3 regions of the Nonomuraea insulae genome follow, and region 2 is predicted to be linked to each of the others. Evidence: riboswitches for the same ligand, from Rfam matches in the RefSeq annotation. Region 2 holds a riboswitch; each other region holds the start of a gene.
The links. Region 2 has a riboswitch for cyclic di-AMP ahead of ACFPZ3_RS52275 (C40 family peptidase). Riboswitches for the same ligand answer to the same signal wherever they lie in the genome.
Positions count from the first base shown of each region.

Region 1 (5,896 bases), on a different contig from region 2:
GCTCGGCCGGGTCTTCACGGCGCTGTCCGGCGAGGTGGCCACCAAGCTCGACATCGAGGTGCGCGGCGAGATCGCCGCCCAGGACGTGCGGGTGATCGAGCTGGCCGCGCTCAAGGGCGTGTTCGCCGACGTGGTCGAGGAGCAGGTCACCTACGTCAACGCCCCGCTGCTGGCCAAGGACCGCGGCATCACGGTCGAGCTGGTGACCAGCTCCGAGAGCCCCGACTGGCGCAACGTGGTGACCGTGCGCGGCGTGCTGGCCGACGGCCGTACGGTCTCGGTCTCCGGCACGCTGTCCGGGCCCCGCCAGATCACCAAGATCGTCGAGGTCAACGGCTACGAGATGGAGATCGAGCCGACGGCCCACCTGTGCTTCTTCACCTACGCCGACCGCCCCGGCATCGTCGGCGTGGTGGGCAGGCTGCTGGGCGAGCACGGCATCAACATCGCCTCGATGCAGGTGGCCCGCGACGCCAAGGGCGGCAAGGCGCTCATCGCGCTGACCGTCGACTCGGCGATCCCCGCCGACGTGGTCGAGCAGATCGGCGGCGAGATCGGCGCCGAGAGCGGCCGTTCTGTGGACCTGGAGGACTGACCTGCCGCGTGCGAAGGGCCGTCACCCGTTCCGGGTGGCGGCCCTTTTGCGTCTCAGGATGCGAGATAGTAGGACATCCAAGCAGCTCTCTCAGGTACTGTAACCGGTAATGCGCCAGGTTCTCGTACTTATTACCTGCCGCGGCGGGGCCTGTTAGGGCAGGTCGACGACCCGCCGCGGAGAGCGGCGACGTGTCGGCCAGTAAGCCCCCTTTCGTCCGGTCCGTGACCCGGACCACGAGATCAGGCCCGGTCGGATTCGCGACCGGGATCCGGCTTCCCTCCTTGGAACGTGCCCGCGAAATGAGATGAGTCACATGTACGAGATGAACCGTGCCGAAGACCACCAGGACGAGGCCGCCGAGGCCGTTCAGATAGCGCTGGACCGCCGCGACAACGGCGGCGCCCCGCAGAACTCCGGCCGGTAGGGACTCCGGCCGGTAGGGACTCCGGACGCCGGACGAGCGGCCCCGCCGTGAGACGGGGCCGCTCCCGGTGCTCTCAGAGGGTGGCCGTGAGCGTCGTCGGCGCGGGCTCCCGGACCTCCTTGAGGTGCTTGGACCACTGGCGTACGCCCTTCGGGTCCGGCCGGACGGCGCCGACGAACGACTGCCGCCGCCAGCTCGATAGCTTCTCCTCCTTCACGACGTCGCCCGTGTGCGGCGCGTTCACCATGTAACCGGGCTTGGAGATCATCCCCACGTGGCCCAGGCCGCTGAAGAACACCAGGTCGCCGGGCTTGAGGTGGTTCCAGGCGATCTTTCTGGAGAACGCCCCGTACTGCTCGCTGGCGGTTCGCGGCAGTTCGATCCCCGCGGCCCCGTACGACCTGAGCATGAGCCCCGAGCAGTCGTAGCCGCTCTTGCTGGCCCCGCCCCATACGTACGGCGTGCCCTGCTTGTCCATGGCGTAGTGGAGTGCGACCTTCCAGGCGGGCTTGGGGGTCTGCTTGTCCTGGAGGCGCTTGATCTCGGCGCCGGTGAGAGTGGTGGTGTCGTCGTCGGTGGCGGCCTGCGCGGCCTGACCGGTCAGGATGAGCCCGGCGGCACCGGCCGCCAGGGCTATGGCAATGCGAGACAGAACGATGCGCGACAAAGCATTGTCCTTCCATACGGCCGGCCGGGTTAGCTGACGGGCTCGGGCCTGGAAGACGGCCCTACGGCGATGCCGATTCGCCCCAGAGGGAAAAGTGGGTCCCCGGCTCCACACAGCGGCTGTGTGGATTAGGCCCGATGGACTCTAACGAATCGGTCAAAAGGTCGCAAACACCACAAAATCGGACGTCCGAGAGGTGAGATGGTGTGTTCGTCAGTCGAGACGAGCCGGTAAGGTACCGCCCATGGAGTCGCGTAACATCCGCCTGGCCGTCATCCCTGGGGATGGAATCGGCACCGAGGTCGTCGCCGAAGGACTCAAGGTCCTGGAGGCAGTAGGCACGAAGATCGAGCCCACACACTACGATCTGGGCGCCGCACGCTATCACCGCACCGGCGAGACCCTGCCGGACTCGGTGCTGGAGGAGCTGCGCGGCTATGACGCGATCCTGCTCGGCGCCGTGGGCGACCCCAGCGTGCCGCCCGGCATCCTTGAGCGCGACCTGCTGCTGCGGCTGCGGTTCGCGTTCGACCACTACGTGAACCTGCGGCCCGTCAAGCTGTTCCCCGGGGTCGAGACCCCGCTGGCCGACACCTCGCCCGAGGACATCGACATGATCGTCGTCCGCGAGGGCACCGAGGGCCTCTACGCCGGCACCGGCGGCGCCATGCGGCGCGGCACGCCGCACGAGATCGCCACCCAGGAGTCGCTCAACACCGCCTACGGCGTCGAGCGCGTGGTGCGCTACGCGTTCGAGAAGGCCAAGGCGCGCCCGCGCAAGAAGCTGACCCTCGTCCACAAGACGAACGTCCTCACCTTCGCCGGCGACCTGTGGCAGCGCACGGTCGACCAGGTGGCCGCCGACTACCCCGAGGTCACCACCGACTACTGCCACATCGACGCGGCCTCGATGTACTTCGTCAGCCAGCCCGAGCGCTTCGACGTGGTCGTCACCGACAACCTGTTCGGCGACATCATCACCGACCTCGGCGCCGCCATCGCCGGCGGCATCGGCCTGGCCGCCAGCGGCAACATCAACCCGGAGCGGTCGGCGCCCAGCATGTTCGAGCCGGTGCACGGCAGCGCCCCCGACATCGCCGGTCAGGGCAAGGCCGACCCCACCGCGACCATCCTGTCCGTCGCCATGCTCCTCGACCACCTCGGCCTGCACGCCGAGTCGGCCAGGGTCGAGCAGGCGGTCGCCGACGACATCGTGGAGCGCCTGGCCGGTTTCTCCGCCCGCACGACCGGCCAGGTCGGCGACGACATCACCACGCGAGTAGCCGGCTAGGACCGCCTAGCCCGGAAGCGTCTGGCGGTCCGAGGAGGACTGTCAGGCGCTTTTTCGCGTCCAGGCGGACTTATCCCCCCATTGACCGCTTGCCATCCCATATGGCGAGACAATAGGAAGTACGGACTGCCCTCGCTGGGCGCTGCCACAGGTTCGCGAATCCGCGAGCACTGGACAGGTTCCGGTAGATTTCGGTAGATCGCAGAGAGAAGGACCGCCGTCATGACCATCGCTCAGAAGCTCAGCTTCGACGTGCAGCTATCCGACCACGCTCGCACCGCGGCCGAGCGGGAGCAGGTACTGGCGAACCCCGGTTTCGGGCAGACCTTCACGGATCACATGATCTCGATCGACTACACCGAGGGCCAGGGCTGGCACGACGCCAGGCTCACGCCGTACGGGCCGCTCTCGCTCGACCCCGCCACCTCGGTCTTCCACTACGCGCAGGAGCTGTTCGAGGGCCTGAAGGCCTATCGCCAGGCCAGCGGCTCGATCGTGACGTTCCGCCCGTACGCGAACGCCGCCCGCTTCAACCGCTCGGCCCTGCGCATGGCCATGCCCGAACTGCCCGAGGAGACGTTCGTCGACTCGCTCGAGATCCTCGTCGAGACCGACAAGGACTGGGTGCCCACCACCGAGGGGCACAGCCTCTACCTGCGGCCCTTCATGATCGCCACTCAGGCGGGGCTGGGCGTCAACTACCCGTCGAAGTCGTACAGATACATGGTCATCGCCTCGCCGGCGGCCTCCTACTTCACCGGCGGCATCAAGCCCGTCTCCGTCTGGTTGTCCACCGAGTACACCCGCGCCGCCCCCGGCGGCACCGGCTTCGCCAAGTGCGGCGGCAACTACGCCGCGGCGTTCGTCGCGCAGCGGCAGGCCGTGGAGCACGGCTGCGACCAGGTGGTGTGGCTGGACGCCCACGAGCACCGCTACGTCGAGGAGATGGGCGGGATGAACCTGTTCTTCGTCTTCGGCGACAAGCTCGTCACCCCGGCGCTCACCGGCACCCTGCTGCCCGGCATCACCAGGGAGTCCATCCTCGAACTGGCCGGTGACCTGGGCCTGGAGACCGAGGAGCGGCTCATCACGGTGGACGAGTGGCAGGCCGGCTGCGAGTCGGGGGAGCTCACGGAGGTGTTCGCGTGCGGCACGGCCGCCGTGGTGACGCCGGTCGGCACGGTCAAGGGCGCCGACCGCTCCTGGAGCGTCGCCGACGGCACGCCGGGCCCCGTGACGATGCGGGTGCGCGAGGAGCTCGTGGGCATCCAGTACGGCGCCCGCCCCGACGCCCACAACTGGATCCACAAGATCGTCTGATGCCGGCCCCGTACGTCTCGTTCGCCTGAGCGCCTAAGCGCCGGCTCGCCCATCGGGGCCGAGCCGGCGCGGGCCCTTGATGCGGCCCGGTTTTGCGCGTCGGGTAAGGTCTGCGCGATCAATGACGCGAGAGTGGGCTGATGATGAAGCGGTTGATGGCGGTCGTGGCGGCATGCGTGGCGATCGCCGTGCTCGGGGTGCTGGCGTACGCGGAGCCTGGCGCGTCGTCCGACGGGGTGACGCTGACCCGGCAGGCGGACGGCTCGATGATCCTGGCCGACCTGGGGAGCGAGGCTCCCGTGCTCGACGTGTTCGAGGACTTCGACTGTCCCGTGTGCAAGGACATGCACACCAAGACCGACGCCACGATCCAGCGGCTGGCCAGGGAGGGGAAGGTCAAGGTCGTCTTCCACACCGTGACGATCTTCCAGGACGAGCCCATGCACTCCAACTCCATCCGCGCCGCCGCGGCCGCCCGCTGCGTCCCCGAGGCGAACTGGCTGGCCTTCAGGGACGCGGTGTACGCCATGCAGCCCGCCCCGCACGGCGTGGCCTCAGGCTTCACCGTCGAGGAGCTGGTCCAGGCCGCCAGGAAGGCGGGGGCGTCGGTGGACTCGTGTGTCACCTCGCAGTCGTACGCGAAGACGCACCTGGCCGAGACCGCGAAGATCCACCTTGAGGGCACGCCGACCGTGGTGCTGGACGGGCAGATGCTGGGCAACGAGGTGTTCGACCCCGCGGCGCTGGAGCAGGCCATCGCGGGCGGCGGCGGCGTACAGGTGTGACAGGCCGTGCGTCCCAAGAGGTGAGACCGGTGTGCCGACTGGTGAAATCATGTGGCAGACTGGGCGGCACCATGTTCTACGGTCTGCTCATTATCGGCAGGCGCGCTGGCTGACACTAGGGACACCGCCAGCGCGCAGACCTCTCACGTCCGTGAGGGGTCTTTTTGTTTTCCTGACACCGACCTTCCTCAGAGACGAGAGACTCATGGCCGACGACCGCTTCCACGTATACGACACGACGCTTCGTGACGGCGCGCAACAGGAGGGGCTCAACCTCACCGTCGCCGACAAGATCGCCGTAGCGCGCCACCTGGACGGCCTGGGCGTCGGCTTCATCGAGGGGGGATGGCCGGGCGCCAACCCCAAGGACACAGAGTTCTTCAGGCTGGCTCGAACAGAGCTCGACCTGAAGCACGCGCAACTCGCCGCGTTCGGCGCGACCCGCCGGGCAGGTGTGAAGGCAGCCGACGACCCATTGGTGGCCGCATTGCGCGAATCCGGCGCGCCGGTCGTGACCCTTGTCGCCAAGAGCCACGACCGGCACGTGGAGCTGGCCCTCCGCACGACTCTCCAGGAGAACCTCGCGATGATCCGCGACACGGTCTCCCACCTTCGTGCGGGGGGACAGCGAGTCTTCCTCGACGCCGAGCACTTCTTCGACGGTTACAAGTCCAACCCAGCCTACGCGCTGGAGGTCCTGCGGACCGCCGCCGAGGCCGGGGCCGACGTCATCGCCCTGTGCGACACGAACGGCGGCATGCTCCCCGACGAACTGGCCGAGATCGTCCTCGACGCGGCGGGCACCGGCGCC
Region 1 is NZ_JBHSPA010000052.1:183,331-189,226, reverse strand. Features, by position in the region: gene serA (phosphoglycerate dehydrogenase) at 1-595, shown strand, start outside; gene ACFPZ3_RS40790 (C40 family peptidase) at 1,096-1,689, opposite strand; cyclic di-AMP (ydaO/yuaA leader) riboswitch at 1,693-1,834, opposite strand; gene ACFPZ3_RS40785 (3-isopropylmalate dehydrogenase) at 1,934-2,980, shown strand; gene ACFPZ3_RS40780 (branched-chain amino acid aminotransferase) at 3,203-4,300, shown strand; gene ACFPZ3_RS40775 (DsbA family protein) at 4,441-5,085, shown strand; gene cimA (citramalate synthase) at 5,291-5,896, shown strand, end outside.
Region 1: it holds a riboswitch for cyclic di-AMP, as region 2 does, so the genes downstream of both, ACFPZ3_RS40790 (C40 family peptidase) here and ACFPZ3_RS52275 (C40 family peptidase) in region 2, are expected to answer to the same signal.

Region 2 (5,896 bases):
CGGGCGCGAGCCGTACGAGCTTGCCGGCCGGGATGGCGGCGGCCAGCCGCTCGCGCGTGTACTCGCCCAGATACGTCACCACGTCGGCGTTCTCGCCGATCCTGCGCAACACCGCGCGGAAGCCCGGCGCGCTCGCCCACGACGCCTCGTGGCCGTGGGTGAGCATCACCACCCGCCGCGCGCCCGCCCGCCGCAGGCGCGGGGCGAGCAGGCCGAGCGGCGCCGCCGCGCCGAACACGACGGTGTGAGCGCCGTGCTCGGCCACCAGCCCGGCCGCCGTCCGCGCGACGGCTGGAGTGGGCAGCATGAGCCGCGTCGGATGCCGCACGATCCGGTACGGCTGCCGCCGGTCGAACTCCGCGCTGCCCGGCCAGGCGGGGGCGTACACCACCACGCCCGGCGTGCGCAGCGCGAGCCCGTGCACGAACGACTGGATGCCGCCCGGCCTGGGTGGGAAGTCGTTCGTGACGAACAGCACCTTGATCACGGCTCGGGGATGCCGTTCAGCTTGGCCCATGAGCGGGCCATGGCGATGCGCTCAGGGCTGGAAGGATGGGAGGCATAGAGCACATATTCCACCGCATCCGGCGACAAGTCGGAAATATTGGTTACGGCGAGCCGTTTCTGCATCGCGATGAACGTGCCCGGGTCCTTCGTGAGGTCGAGCGCGTGCACGTCGGCCCTGGCCTCGATGTGCCGGCTGATCAGGTTCTGGGCGGGGCCGATGATCAGTGAGCCGACGGTCATCAGGCCCATGATCGCGCCGACCGCCCGCGGATCGGTGATCGAGGTGACGCCCACGCGCCGTCGTAGCGGGTCGAACACGAGGAACAGCAGGATCGCGCCCAGCCCGGCGGCCAGGCCGCCGACGAGCGTGCCGTACAGGACGTCGTCATGCTTGGCGTGGCCCAGCTCATGCGCCACGACCAGCTCGACCTCCCGCGGCGGGGCCCGGAGCAGTGTGTCGTAGACGACGATGCGGCGGGTGGCGCCGAAGCCGGACACATACGCGTTGAGCGCCGTCGTCCGCCGTGAGGCGTCGGCCACCAGCACGTCCTCGACCGGCACCCCGTCGCGCTCGGCCATCTCCAGCAGGTTCGCGCGCAGCGAGCCCCGCGGCATCGAGGTGAAGTCGTTGAACATCGGCTCGAAGACCACGGGATACACGAACGAGGCCACGATCGTCAGCGCGAACGCGCCCAGCGAGGCGGGGATCCACCAGCGCCTGACCTTGCGGGCCAGCGCCACGAGGGCCAGCAGCATCACGCAGAGCAGGAACGCCTCCACGCCCAGGTTCTTCAGCCGGTCCCCCGCCCAGCCGGCCCAGTCCTGGGTGGACAGGCCGTAGTCCCGCATGATCGTCTCGAACCAGACACCCAGAGGCCACCTGACCAGCTCGACGATCGCGGTGATCACCACGACGCCGAGGATCACCCGCAGCCACCGCGGGCCCCTGAGCACCCCCAGCACCTTGGCCCCGAACGGGGTGGCGACCAGGAGCCCGGCGAAGATGATCGTGAGCGCCAGCGAGAGGTAGCTCGGCAGGCTCGTGGCCACGTCGAACGCCTCCGCCCTGGCGATCTGCGTGGCGCTGAAGTCGCGGGCCGGATCCGGCGGGCCGCCCGTCAGCACGTCCCACGGGGTGCTGAAGACGGCCACGGCCAGGATGGCCAGGCCGAGCAGCACCAGCGCGACGGCGGCCTGCCGTCTCGGCCCGCTTCTCCCCACGGGCGCCTCCCCATCGGGCTCCGTCGCACCCCGGCCGGACCGCGCCGCGGTGGCCGTTCCGCCCTCTTGAGGGTCGTCCGCGTCCAGTTGTTCGCTCATCCGCCTCCCCTTCACACGAGCTGATCCCGTACGCACTTCACACGAGCCGATCCCGTACGTACGCGCGCCACCTTTCCGTCAGCGTGGCGACGGAGAGTCCCAGGGAGGCGAGTGCCTTTTCGACGCCGGCCACCTGGGCTTCACGGTAGAGCCTCACCAGGGTCCCCTCACCGAACCGGTCAGCGAGGAAACGACACGCGAGCCACGCCTCCTGGTACGCACGCGCCAGCCGGCCCGGGTCCCGCCCGTCCGCCACGAAAGCCTCAGGGCCGGGCAAAGCGCTGGGCAAGCGTCCGGCCTGTATCTCGGCGGCGAGTTCGGCGGCGGCGCTCGCCAGGGGCAGCCCTGCGTCCCGGTAGCCGACATAGTCGGCGAATCCCTCGTAGAGCCAGACGGGGAGGTGGTCGGTACCGGCCGCGACATGGGTGAGCTCGTGGGTGAGGACGACGTCCTTCCCCGTGGAGGTGAGGGTGGCGAACGTCTCGGGCACGACGATCACGCGCCCGCCGTCGGCCAGCGCCGCCAGACCGTCGAGCCGGTCCGCGCGGGCCAGCCGGGCGGCCTCGCCTGCCGACTCCGGTACGACGATCAGGGCTCGTACGGGCCTGCCCAGCACCTGCGAGACGCGCAGCCCGGCCCTGTCGGCCCTGTCGGCCAGTTCGCCGAGTGAGCCCGCGCCGTGGCCCACGACGACGGAGCGCCGGCCGTGAGAGACGATCGTGGGGCCTCCTGGCCACAGGCCACGCAACTCCGGGGGGAGGGCGGGGATGCCGGGGGCGCTGGCGGGGGCGAAGGCGAGGAGCAGCAGGGCGGTCACCGCCGCGCGTCGGCTCACCTGCTCGGACACGCTGCCTGATGGTAGTCGGCCAATCCCGTGCCCGACATGCGCCAGCCTGCGCCCCACGGGCGAAACCTGCGCCCGACCTGCGCAAGTCTGTACCTGACGGGCGAAGCCCGCGCCCCACGGGCGAAATCTGCGCCCCACGGGCGAAATCTGCGCCCCACGGGCGAAGCCCGCGCCCCACGGGCGAAATCTGCGCCCGACCTGCGCAAGTCTGTACCTGACGGGCGAAGCCCGCGCCCCACGGGCGAAATCTGCGCCCCACGGGCGAAGCCTGCGCCCCACGGGCGAAATCTGCGCCTCACGGGCGGAGCCTGCGCCTCACATGCGAAAGCCCCGTCCGAACTCAGGAAAGTCTCCAGAGAATCCGGACGGGGCTTGTTCACATGCCGGGACGGACCGCGCCGACGAACGACGACCTGCGCCATCCGCCCAGCTTGTCTATGCGCACCCGTTCGCCTGTCCGCGGCGAATGGATCATCTTGCCCTTGCCGACGTACATGCCCACGTGGCCCAACCCGCTGAAGAACATCAGGTCACCTGGCTTCAGTTTGCGCCAGGAGATCTTGTGCCTGATACGGGCGAACTGGCTGCTCGCCACGCGCGGGAGTTTCACCCCGGCCCTCTTCCAGGCGAACTGGACGAGTCCGGAGCAGTCAAACGAACCAGGTCCTGTGCCCCCGTATCGATACGGGTCACCGATCTGATCCTTGGCCACGGCGACGGCCGTGCGGGCCTTCGATTTCTGCCGAGCGGCTTTGGCGGCCTTTCTCTGGGCCGTCGTGACCGACTTCGCCGAGGTCAGGGCGGTGGTAGCCGCCTTCACCGTCGTCGTGCCGGCCGATGCGCTCGTCGTCGCCGCTTGAGCCGTGGGGGCATGGAGGACGAGACCTCCGGCCGTCACGGTCATCGTGAGTGCAACGCCACTCAGGGCAAGGCGGGACAGGCGGGGGTTCTGCAGGGAGTTAGACAGGATTTCTCCTTGTGTCTTCCACGAACGCCTACCGGGTTAGCTGACGGATTCGGGCCTGGAAGTCGCCCTACGGCGCGATTGGCGCGCCGATTCACCCCTGATCCCTGGGGAAACATGGGATCGCTGGGTCCCCGGCTCCGTGCCTCCTGGCTGCACGGATTCGGCAGGTCGCAAGCCCCGATTTGTCTGCGATATGGGGATATCGGGAGCGACCGGCGGATATTTATCTGTCTCGCATCGGGAGGGACCGATGCCGGTTCGCAGCGACATGGCTTGTTCACCGCGACGACGCCAGAAGCTACGCCGAACGGTCAAGGATCGGCAAAGGGTGAACCCGGTTGTAAAGATCAGATAGTGGTGTCGGTCAAATGCCGAACCCCTGCTGGAGCACCAGGTTCCGTTATTGAAATGTGACCCTGCTCACACTTGGACACAGCGGCTGTTGTCAGGTCCCAATCATCACTCGCGCCCCAAACGTCACATCTGAAACGCGACCACCCGCGCCGGGGAGCGCTCTCGCGATCACATCGCGATGGCCTACGAGGTGACGTAGTAGTCACGAAGATGGTCGATTCCGGAGCTTCACGGAAGGGCTTTGACCTGCGCAAAAGCGCTTACACCCGACCAACCGGCATGACCGAAACCTTTGGTGACAAACAACACAGCCGTCCGGCAGCCGAAATCCCCGCCGGCAGAGACCGAAACGGCGGGCATGGCGGCGAACGCTTGAACCACGGAAGTCGGGCAACTCGGGCTCGCGTAACGGCGGCTCGCCACTGAATGGTCAGAGGGCGTTTCCTGGAGGGCCATCAGGCGGAGTGCGGCGGGTGGTTGGCCGTGGCAGCGCGTAAAGGATGGGGCTAAGACGTTTCCTGGAGGGCCGTCAGCGGAGTGCGGCGGGTGGCCGACCAGTCACGGCGTAAAGGATGGCGCCAAACGCGGGTCAGGGCGTTTCCTGGAGGGCCGTCAGGCGAAGTGCGGCGGGTTACCGGCCATGGCAGCGCGTAAAGGTGCGCGGGTCAGTCCTGGACGGCGGTCAGCCGGAGCGGTCGGTGGACAGGCCACCCACCGCAGTCGAACTAAGGGAGAAAAGTCACGGACGGATCGCGCCGACGAGACCGCCCCCGTAGGCGGACAGTTTTACGACCTTGACGACGTCGCCGGTCTGCGGCGCATGGACGATATTCCCATTGCCCGCATAAATGCTGACGTGTCCGAGCCCATTACTGAAAATCAGGTCCCCGGGCTGCAGGGCGTCCATGCTCACCTTGCGGCTGGCCCCCCAGGCCCACTGCGACCACGTCGTACGCGGCAGCGAGACCCCAGCCGCCGCCCAGGCCGCCTGCGTCAGCCCCGAGCAGTCGAAGCCGCCAGGACCCGTCCCGCCGAATATGTACGGCTTGCCCACCTGCGCGTAGGCGAACCGCAGCACCGCGGCCGCGTTCCCCGAGGCCGCGCCGGTGTATTTGAGGCCCACGCTGTTCGGGTTGCCGGCGTTGTAGGCCCCGAGCTTCTTCAGCAGTTTCTTCTGCTGCTCGACCAGCTTGAGGATGTCGGAGCGCTCCTTCTGGACGGAGTCCCGCTCCTTGTCGGCGCCCCGCAGGGCGTCCTGCGCCTTGTCGCGGTCGGCCTTCAGCCCCCGGTTCGCCTGGTTGAAGGCCGCCAGCTTCCGGGCCCGCTCCTGCTGCACCTGGCCGGCCACCGCCAGCCCCGTCAGCATGCCCTGGGGGTTCTGCGAGCCGAGGATGCCGGGCCAGGAGGTCACGTCCTCGCCGAGCTTGTAGCTGTCGACGGCCATGCCGATCACCTGAGCGCGCAGGTCCTCAACGGTCGCCAGCTTGCGCTTGTAGCTGTCGTTCAGCGTGGTGTAGGTGGACTTGGCCTTCTTGTAGCGCTCTGTCGCCGTGTTGTACCGGTCGACGACCTTGTCGGCCTTGTCGTTGAGCTTGTCGAGCTTGGCCTTGGCTTGGCCGAGAGTGGGTTTGGGATCGGCGACCGCCGCTCCCATCGGGATCAGCACCAGCCCGAACATGAGACCCGTGGCCACCGGCACCCGGCCAAACCTCACTGTATCGCCTCCATGGGATTACATCTGGGGCGAAATAGTACAGAAGTGGCGGGTGGGCCATGACCCAAACGCGGCAATTCGTAACCTACGCGCGACCCAACCGGCGCAGCAGCAAAGCCGACGGAACGGGTCTGGCTCCCATGCGCCTGACCGACTCGGCGACCTCGCGGTCCGACGACACCACGGC
Region 2 is NZ_JBHSPA010000080.1:34,946-40,841, forward strand. Features, by position in the region: gene ACFPZ3_RS52260 (glycosyltransferase family 4 protein) at 1-487, opposite strand, end outside; gene ACFPZ3_RS52265 (M48 family metallopeptidase) at 484-1,827, opposite strand; gene ACFPZ3_RS52270 (gluzincin family metallopeptidase) at 1,865-2,674, opposite strand; gene ACFPZ3_RS52275 (C40 family peptidase) at 3,051-3,578, opposite strand; cyclic di-AMP (ydaO/yuaA leader) riboswitch at 3,652-3,817, opposite strand; gene ACFPZ3_RS52280 (C40 family peptidase) at 4,735-5,709, opposite strand; gene ACFPZ3_RS52285 (NYN domain-containing protein) at 5,795-5,896, opposite strand, start outside.

Region 3 (5,896 bases), on a different contig from region 2:
GGCGACTTCCTGCGGCCCGCCTCGTTGCGTCTGGAGTACGGCAGGACGGATCCCGACGCCTTCTACGACGACTGGCTCGATGCCAAGGCGCTGCGCAGGGAGGTGCTGGAGCCGCTGGACCCGGGCGGGTCCGGGCGGGTGTTGCCGGCGTTGTGGGACAGCGGGATCGATCGGGCGTACCGGATGCCGTACGTGGAGCTGCCGCCGGGCGGGGTGGTCCTGGTGGACGGGACGTTGCTGCTGGGGCGGGGGCTGGCGTTCGAGGTGAGCGCGCACGTGTGGTTGTCACCCGGGGCGCTGGAGCGGGGCACCCCGGAGGAGGAGCGGTGGCGGTTGCCCGCGTACGAGCGGTATGAGCGTGAGGCGCGGCCCCAGGAGACGGCCGACGTCGTGATTCGGGCCGACCACCCGGATCGGCCCGCGGTGTTGCGGCCGGGGTGACCGCCACGGCGGGCGGTCACCCGCTCGTCATCGCGCCGTGGGACGCTTGCCGTGGTTCGCCTTCTTCTTCTTGCGTGCCTTGCCCTTGCGCGCGCGCCTGGCCATAAGCTCGCCTCCGATGATCGGTACGGCATGAGCCCCCAACTTCTCTCGCCCACGCTGACCAGCGCAAGCGAACCCCGCGAACTAACATTCCCCAACAATTCCGTGTCATAATTTGGTGGAATCTGTTGGAAGGAACGGACGTGCTCGCACAGCAGCGGCAACAGACGATCCTCGAACGCGTGCGCAGCAACGGCGGCGTCCGGGTGGCCGACCTCGTACGCGAGCTCGGCGTCTCCGACATGACCATCCGCCGCGACCTTGAGGTGCTGGCCGAACGCGGGCTGCTGGAGAAGGTGCACGGCGGCGCGACCGCGCTCGGCCCCGGCTCGACCGAGGAGCCGGGCTTCACCGCCAAGTCCGCCCGCCAGCAGCAGGAGAAGGCGGCCATCGCGCGGCACGCGGCCACACTCGTACGGCCGGGAACGGCCGTGGCGCTGTCGGCGGGGACCACCACGTGGGCGCTGGCCCACCACCTGATCGGCGTGCCCGAGCTGACCGTGATCACCAACTCGATCCCGGTCGCCGAGGTCTTCCACCGCAACCCGCGCACCGACCGCACGGTCGTGCTGACCGGCGGCGTACGCACTCCGTCCGACGCCCTGGTGGGCCCGGTCGCCGTGGCCGCGATCCGCCGCCTGCACGTGGACACGCTCTTCCTCGGCGTGCACGGGATGAGCGTGCGGGCCGGGTTCACCACGCCCAACCTGCTGGAGTCCGAGACCGACAGGGAGCTCGTGGCGGCCGCGCACCGGCTGGTCGTCCCCGCCGACCACACCAAGTGGAACACCGTCGGCATCAGCACGATCGCGGAGCTGAGCGAGGCCCACGTGGTCATCAGCGACGCGGGGCTGCCCGAGGAAGCACGCACGGAGCTGGCCGAACGGGCCGTAGAACTGATCATCGCGGAGGGCTCGCCTTGAAGCGCACCATCACCCATCTGGCCGACGGCCGAGAGCTGATCTACTTCGACCGGCGCGACGACGCCGACAGGAGCGTGATCGACCGGCGGCCTCTCGAAGGCCGGCCCGTGGCCTCCGAGTTGCGCTACGACCCGCTGACGGAGGAGTGGATCGCGATCGCCGGGCATCGGCAGACGCGGACGTTCCTGCCGACCGGCGGCGCGGCCGAGTGCCCGTTGTGCCCGTCGTCGGAGGAGCGGTCGACAGAGATCCCGGCGTACGACTACGACGTGGCCGTGTTCGAGAACCGCTTCCCCTCTTTTTCCGGAAATTTTGGGACTTATGAGGCTGTGGGTGGGCTGAGTGAGGTCCGTCCGGGCGTGGGGAGGTGTGAGGTGGTGTGCTTCACCTCTGATCACTCCTCCTCCTTCTCCAAGCTCTCCAACGCCCAGGTGGAGCTGGTCATGGAGGCCTGGGCCGACCGCACGGCCGAGATGTCCGCGATCGAGGGCGTGGAGCAGGTGTTCTGCTTCGAGAACCGGGGCGAGGAGATCGGCATCACGCTCGCCCACCCGCACGGCCAGATCTACGCCTACCCGTACGTCACGCCCAGGACCAAGCTGCAACTCGGCGCCGCCCGGCGCTATACGAAGGGCAACCTGTTCGCCGACGTGCTGGCCGCCGAGCGGGAGGCGGGGACGCGGGTGGTGGCCGCCAACGAGTTGTGGACGGCCTTCGTGCCCGCCGCCGCGCGCTGGCCGTTCGAGGTGCACCTCTATCCGCACCGGCAGGCGCCCGACCTGGCCGCGCTCACCGAGGAGGAGCGGGCGGCGTTCGCGCCTCTGTACACGTCGGTGCTGCGGGCGTTCGACGGGCTGTTCGGGGTCGTGATGCCGTACATCTCGGCCTGGCACCAGGCGCCGGTGCGGCAGGATCGTGAGCTGGGCTACCTGCACCTGGAGTTGTTCAGCATCAGGCGGGCGGCCAACAAGCTCAAGTTCCTGGCGGGCTCGGAGTCGGCGATGGGCGCCTTCGTCAACGACGTGTCGCCTGAGGAGGCCGCACGCATGCTTCGATCACAGGTAGATCACTAATGGATTTCTAATTAAGGTCGCATGACTCGTGATCTACCACTAATATCCCGTTATGCACCGGCCGTAACGGCCGTTGCACGCCTAATCCCGGGCGCGGCGCCCGGGAGCCGGGGACCCAAACCGCACCTGGGGTGAATCCGCTTCGGCGGTAGGGAGCACCTCCCATGCCCGAACCCGTCAGCTAACCCGGCCGGCAGAGGGAGAGGAACACCTACGTGGCGGCTTCGTCCCCCGCGGCTCTTGCCATCGCTCTCATCACCGCCGGCGCCCTCGCCGTCCTCCCGGCGACCGCGGCCTCGGCCGCCCCCAAGCCGACGGAGTCGGAGCTCCGGGCCCAGCTCAAGCAGCTCAACACCAAGGTCGACAAGCTCATCGAGAAGTACAACCTCAAGCGCGTCGACCTGGCCAAGGCGCAGCAGGGGGTCGAGACGGCCAAGGGCAAACTGGCCGCCGCCGAGCAGGCGCTGACCGCGGCCGAGCAGCGCGTCGCCGAGATCGCCCGCCTGCGCTACCAGAACGCCGACCCCTCGCTGCCCTCCTTCATGCTCCCGGACAACGGCGGCTTCATGCTCCCCCAGAACGGCAGCAGCGCGGCCCTGCTCGAACAGATCACCGCCGAGCAGCAGGCCATCGTGAACGGCGTGATCAGGGCCCGCGACGACAAGAAGAAGGCCAGCGAGGAGGCCACCGCGCTGGCGGCCCAGGTCAAGTCGGACGCGGCCGAGGTGGACGAGCAGCGCGACGACGCCGAGGACGTCATCAAGGACATCCAGGACAAGCTCGAGGACCTGGTGCCGTACGCGACGGGCCGCAACTCCGACGGCTCCTGGGCGCCGCAACTGCCGTCGGGCTCGGACAACATCACCTCACGTACGCGGCTGATGAAGGCCGAGGTGGGCAAGAACTTCGCGCTGCCGTACGACGTGGGCTGCTTCCGCTCGGGCTCCGACGGCGAGCACCCTCTTGGGCGGGCCTGCGACTTCATGATGAGCACGGGCGGCACGACGCCCAGCTCCGACCACAACGCCCTCGGCGACCGGATCGCCGACTGGGCGCTGAAGAACAAGGACAAGCTGGGCGTCAAGTACGTGATCTGGAAGCAGCGCATCAACCTGGGCTCGGGCTGGCGCACGATGTCCGACCGGGGCAGCATCACCCAGAACCACTACGACCACGTGCACATCTCGATGAACTGAATCGCCATCAGCATGGGGCGGCTTCGGGGGACGTCAGGGTGTCCCACGCCGCCAGGGCACAGGCGATGACCGTCTCCAGTCGCGCCCGGGTGGCTCCATCGCGGGAATGGATGGCCATGCCTTGCAGGACGGCGGCGTAGAAGTCGGCGACGGCGTCGACATCCGTGCCGGCGGTCACGTCGCCATCCTTGATGCCCTGCTCCAGTCGTCGCCGGAAGGAGTGCGGCACGAGTGCGCGGCGTTCGGCGAGGAAGCCACGCAACCCGGCGTTCTGGGTCGTGCCCGTCAACGCTGACAGCACCACCATGCAGCCTGGCGGCGTGGCGGGGTCCGCGAACCTGTCGGCGTTGGCGCGCAGTGCCTGGGCGACGCCCTCCCGCGCGGTACCGGCCGTCTCCAGAAGGTGCAGCGGCCTGGCGCCCTCCGTCGCCCCGTACAGCTCGACGGCCTCCCTGAACAGCTGCTCCTTCGCGCCGAAGCCGGCATAGATGCTGGCCGAGGCGATGCCCATGGCGGTGGTGAGGTCGGCCATCGAGGTGCCCTCGTAGCCGCGCTCCCAGAACGTGATCATTGCCTGGCGTAGTGCCAGGTCCCGGTCGAAGCCGCGTGGCCTGCCCCGTTCCGCCATGTCCGCCACCTTTCTTTGTCGATTGACCAAGATATCCCTTGACCGGCTCGGACGCATCCTGCTATTTATTTCTTTGCCGATCGACAAAGAAATGAGGCGGACGTGAGCGAACTGGCCGGCAAGGTGGCGTTGGTGACGGGTGGCAGCCGGGGCATCGGGGCGGCGATCGCCCTGCGACTGGCCCAGGACGGGGCGGAGGTGGCCATCACCTACGTCAACGCCGCCGAGGAGGCGCGGGCGGTGGGCCGGCGGATCGAAGCCGGCGGCGCCCGGGCACTCGTGATCAAGGCGGACTTCGCCGACGCGCACGCGGCCACCGCGGCGGTCGAGCAGACCGTGGCGGAGCTGGGCAGGATCGACATCCTGGTCAACAATGCGGCCGCCTTCGCCGTCGGGGATCTGGCCCAGGTGACGCCGCAAGAGGTGGACCACGTGCTGGCGGTCAACGTGCGGGCGGCGTTTCTGGCCTGCCAGGCGGCGGCGCGGCACATGGACCGTGGGGGCCGCCTCATCAACGTCGGCACCTGCGTCGCCGAGCACGTTCCCGGGCCGGGGATGACATTGTTCGCGATGAGCAAGTCCGCGCTGGCCGGCCTCACCAAAGGCCTGGCCCGCGATCTCGGCCCGCGCGGCATCACCGCCACCGTCATCCACCCCGGCCCGATCGACACGCACGCGAACCCGGCCGACGGCCCGCAGGCTCCGATGTTCAGCGGCGTGACCGCGCTGGGCCGCTACGGCACCGTCGAGGACATCGCCGCCGCCGTCGCCTACCTCGCCGGCGAAGGCGGCCGTTACGTCACCGGTTCGGCCATCAACGTCGACGGAGGCTTCGCCGCCTGACGCCGCCAAGGGGCCGGGAACGGGGCGATCCGCCGGCGGGCGCCGTCAGTTCGTCAGTCTGAGCGGATTCACCAGGTCGGCGTAGACGAGCAGGCCGGCCATGACCATCATCACGATCGCGATCGCGTACGTCAGAGGCAGCACCTTGGCGATGTCCACGTAACGGGGCTCGGGCCGCCGCATCACCTTGGCGTAGGCCCGCTTGATGCCCTCCCACAGGCCGCCGGCGATGTGCCCGCCGTCCAGCGGCAGCAGCGGGATGAGGTTGAACATGCCGATCGCCAGGTTGAAGCCGGCCAGCAGGTTGACGAAGATGGCGATCTTCTTCTCGCTGGACAGGTCGGAGGCCAGGATCTCGCCGCCCATGCGGCCCGCCCCGACCACGCCGACCGGGCCCTCCGGGTCACGTTCCTGGCCGGAGAAGGCCGCGTTCCAGATCCCCACCATTTTGTTGGGCAGGTTGACCAGCGAGCTCGCCACCCGGCCGGACAGCTCGCCCATGTAGCCGATGACCTGGCCGATGTTCTGCTTCTCCATGACCTCGGTGGGCAGCACGCCGAGGAAGCCGACGTTCTTGTCGATCTTCGCCGGGTCCTCGAGGTTGGGGCGGTCCTGGGCGATGAGGGTGACGCTGAGCGTCATGGGCTTGTCGTCGCGGACGATGCCGACCTGCACCGGGCCGGGGCCGTG
Region 3 is NZ_JBHSPA010000023.1:17,035-22,930, forward strand. Features, by position in the region: gene ACFPZ3_RS17660 (nucleoside/nucleotide kinase family protein) at 1-441, shown strand, start outside; gene ACFPZ3_RS17665 (50S ribosomal protein bL37) at 469-546, opposite strand; gene ACFPZ3_RS17670 (DeoR/GlpR family DNA-binding transcription regulator) at 687-1,466, shown strand; gene galT (galactose-1-phosphate uridylyltransferase) at 1,463-2,539, shown strand; cyclic di-AMP (ydaO/yuaA leader) riboswitch at 2,608-2,749, shown strand; gene ACFPZ3_RS17680 (coiled-coil domain-containing protein) at 2,755-3,735, shown strand; gene ACFPZ3_RS17685 (TetR/AcrR family transcriptional regulator) at 3,743-4,363, opposite strand; gene ACFPZ3_RS17690 (SDR family NAD(P)-dependent oxidoreductase) at 4,466-5,206, shown strand; gene ACFPZ3_RS17695 (M50 family metallopeptidase) at 5,252-5,896, opposite strand, start outside.
Region 3: it holds a riboswitch for cyclic di-AMP, as region 2 does, so the genes downstream of both, ACFPZ3_RS17680 (coiled-coil domain-containing protein) here and ACFPZ3_RS52275 (C40 family peptidase) in region 2, are expected to answer to the same signal.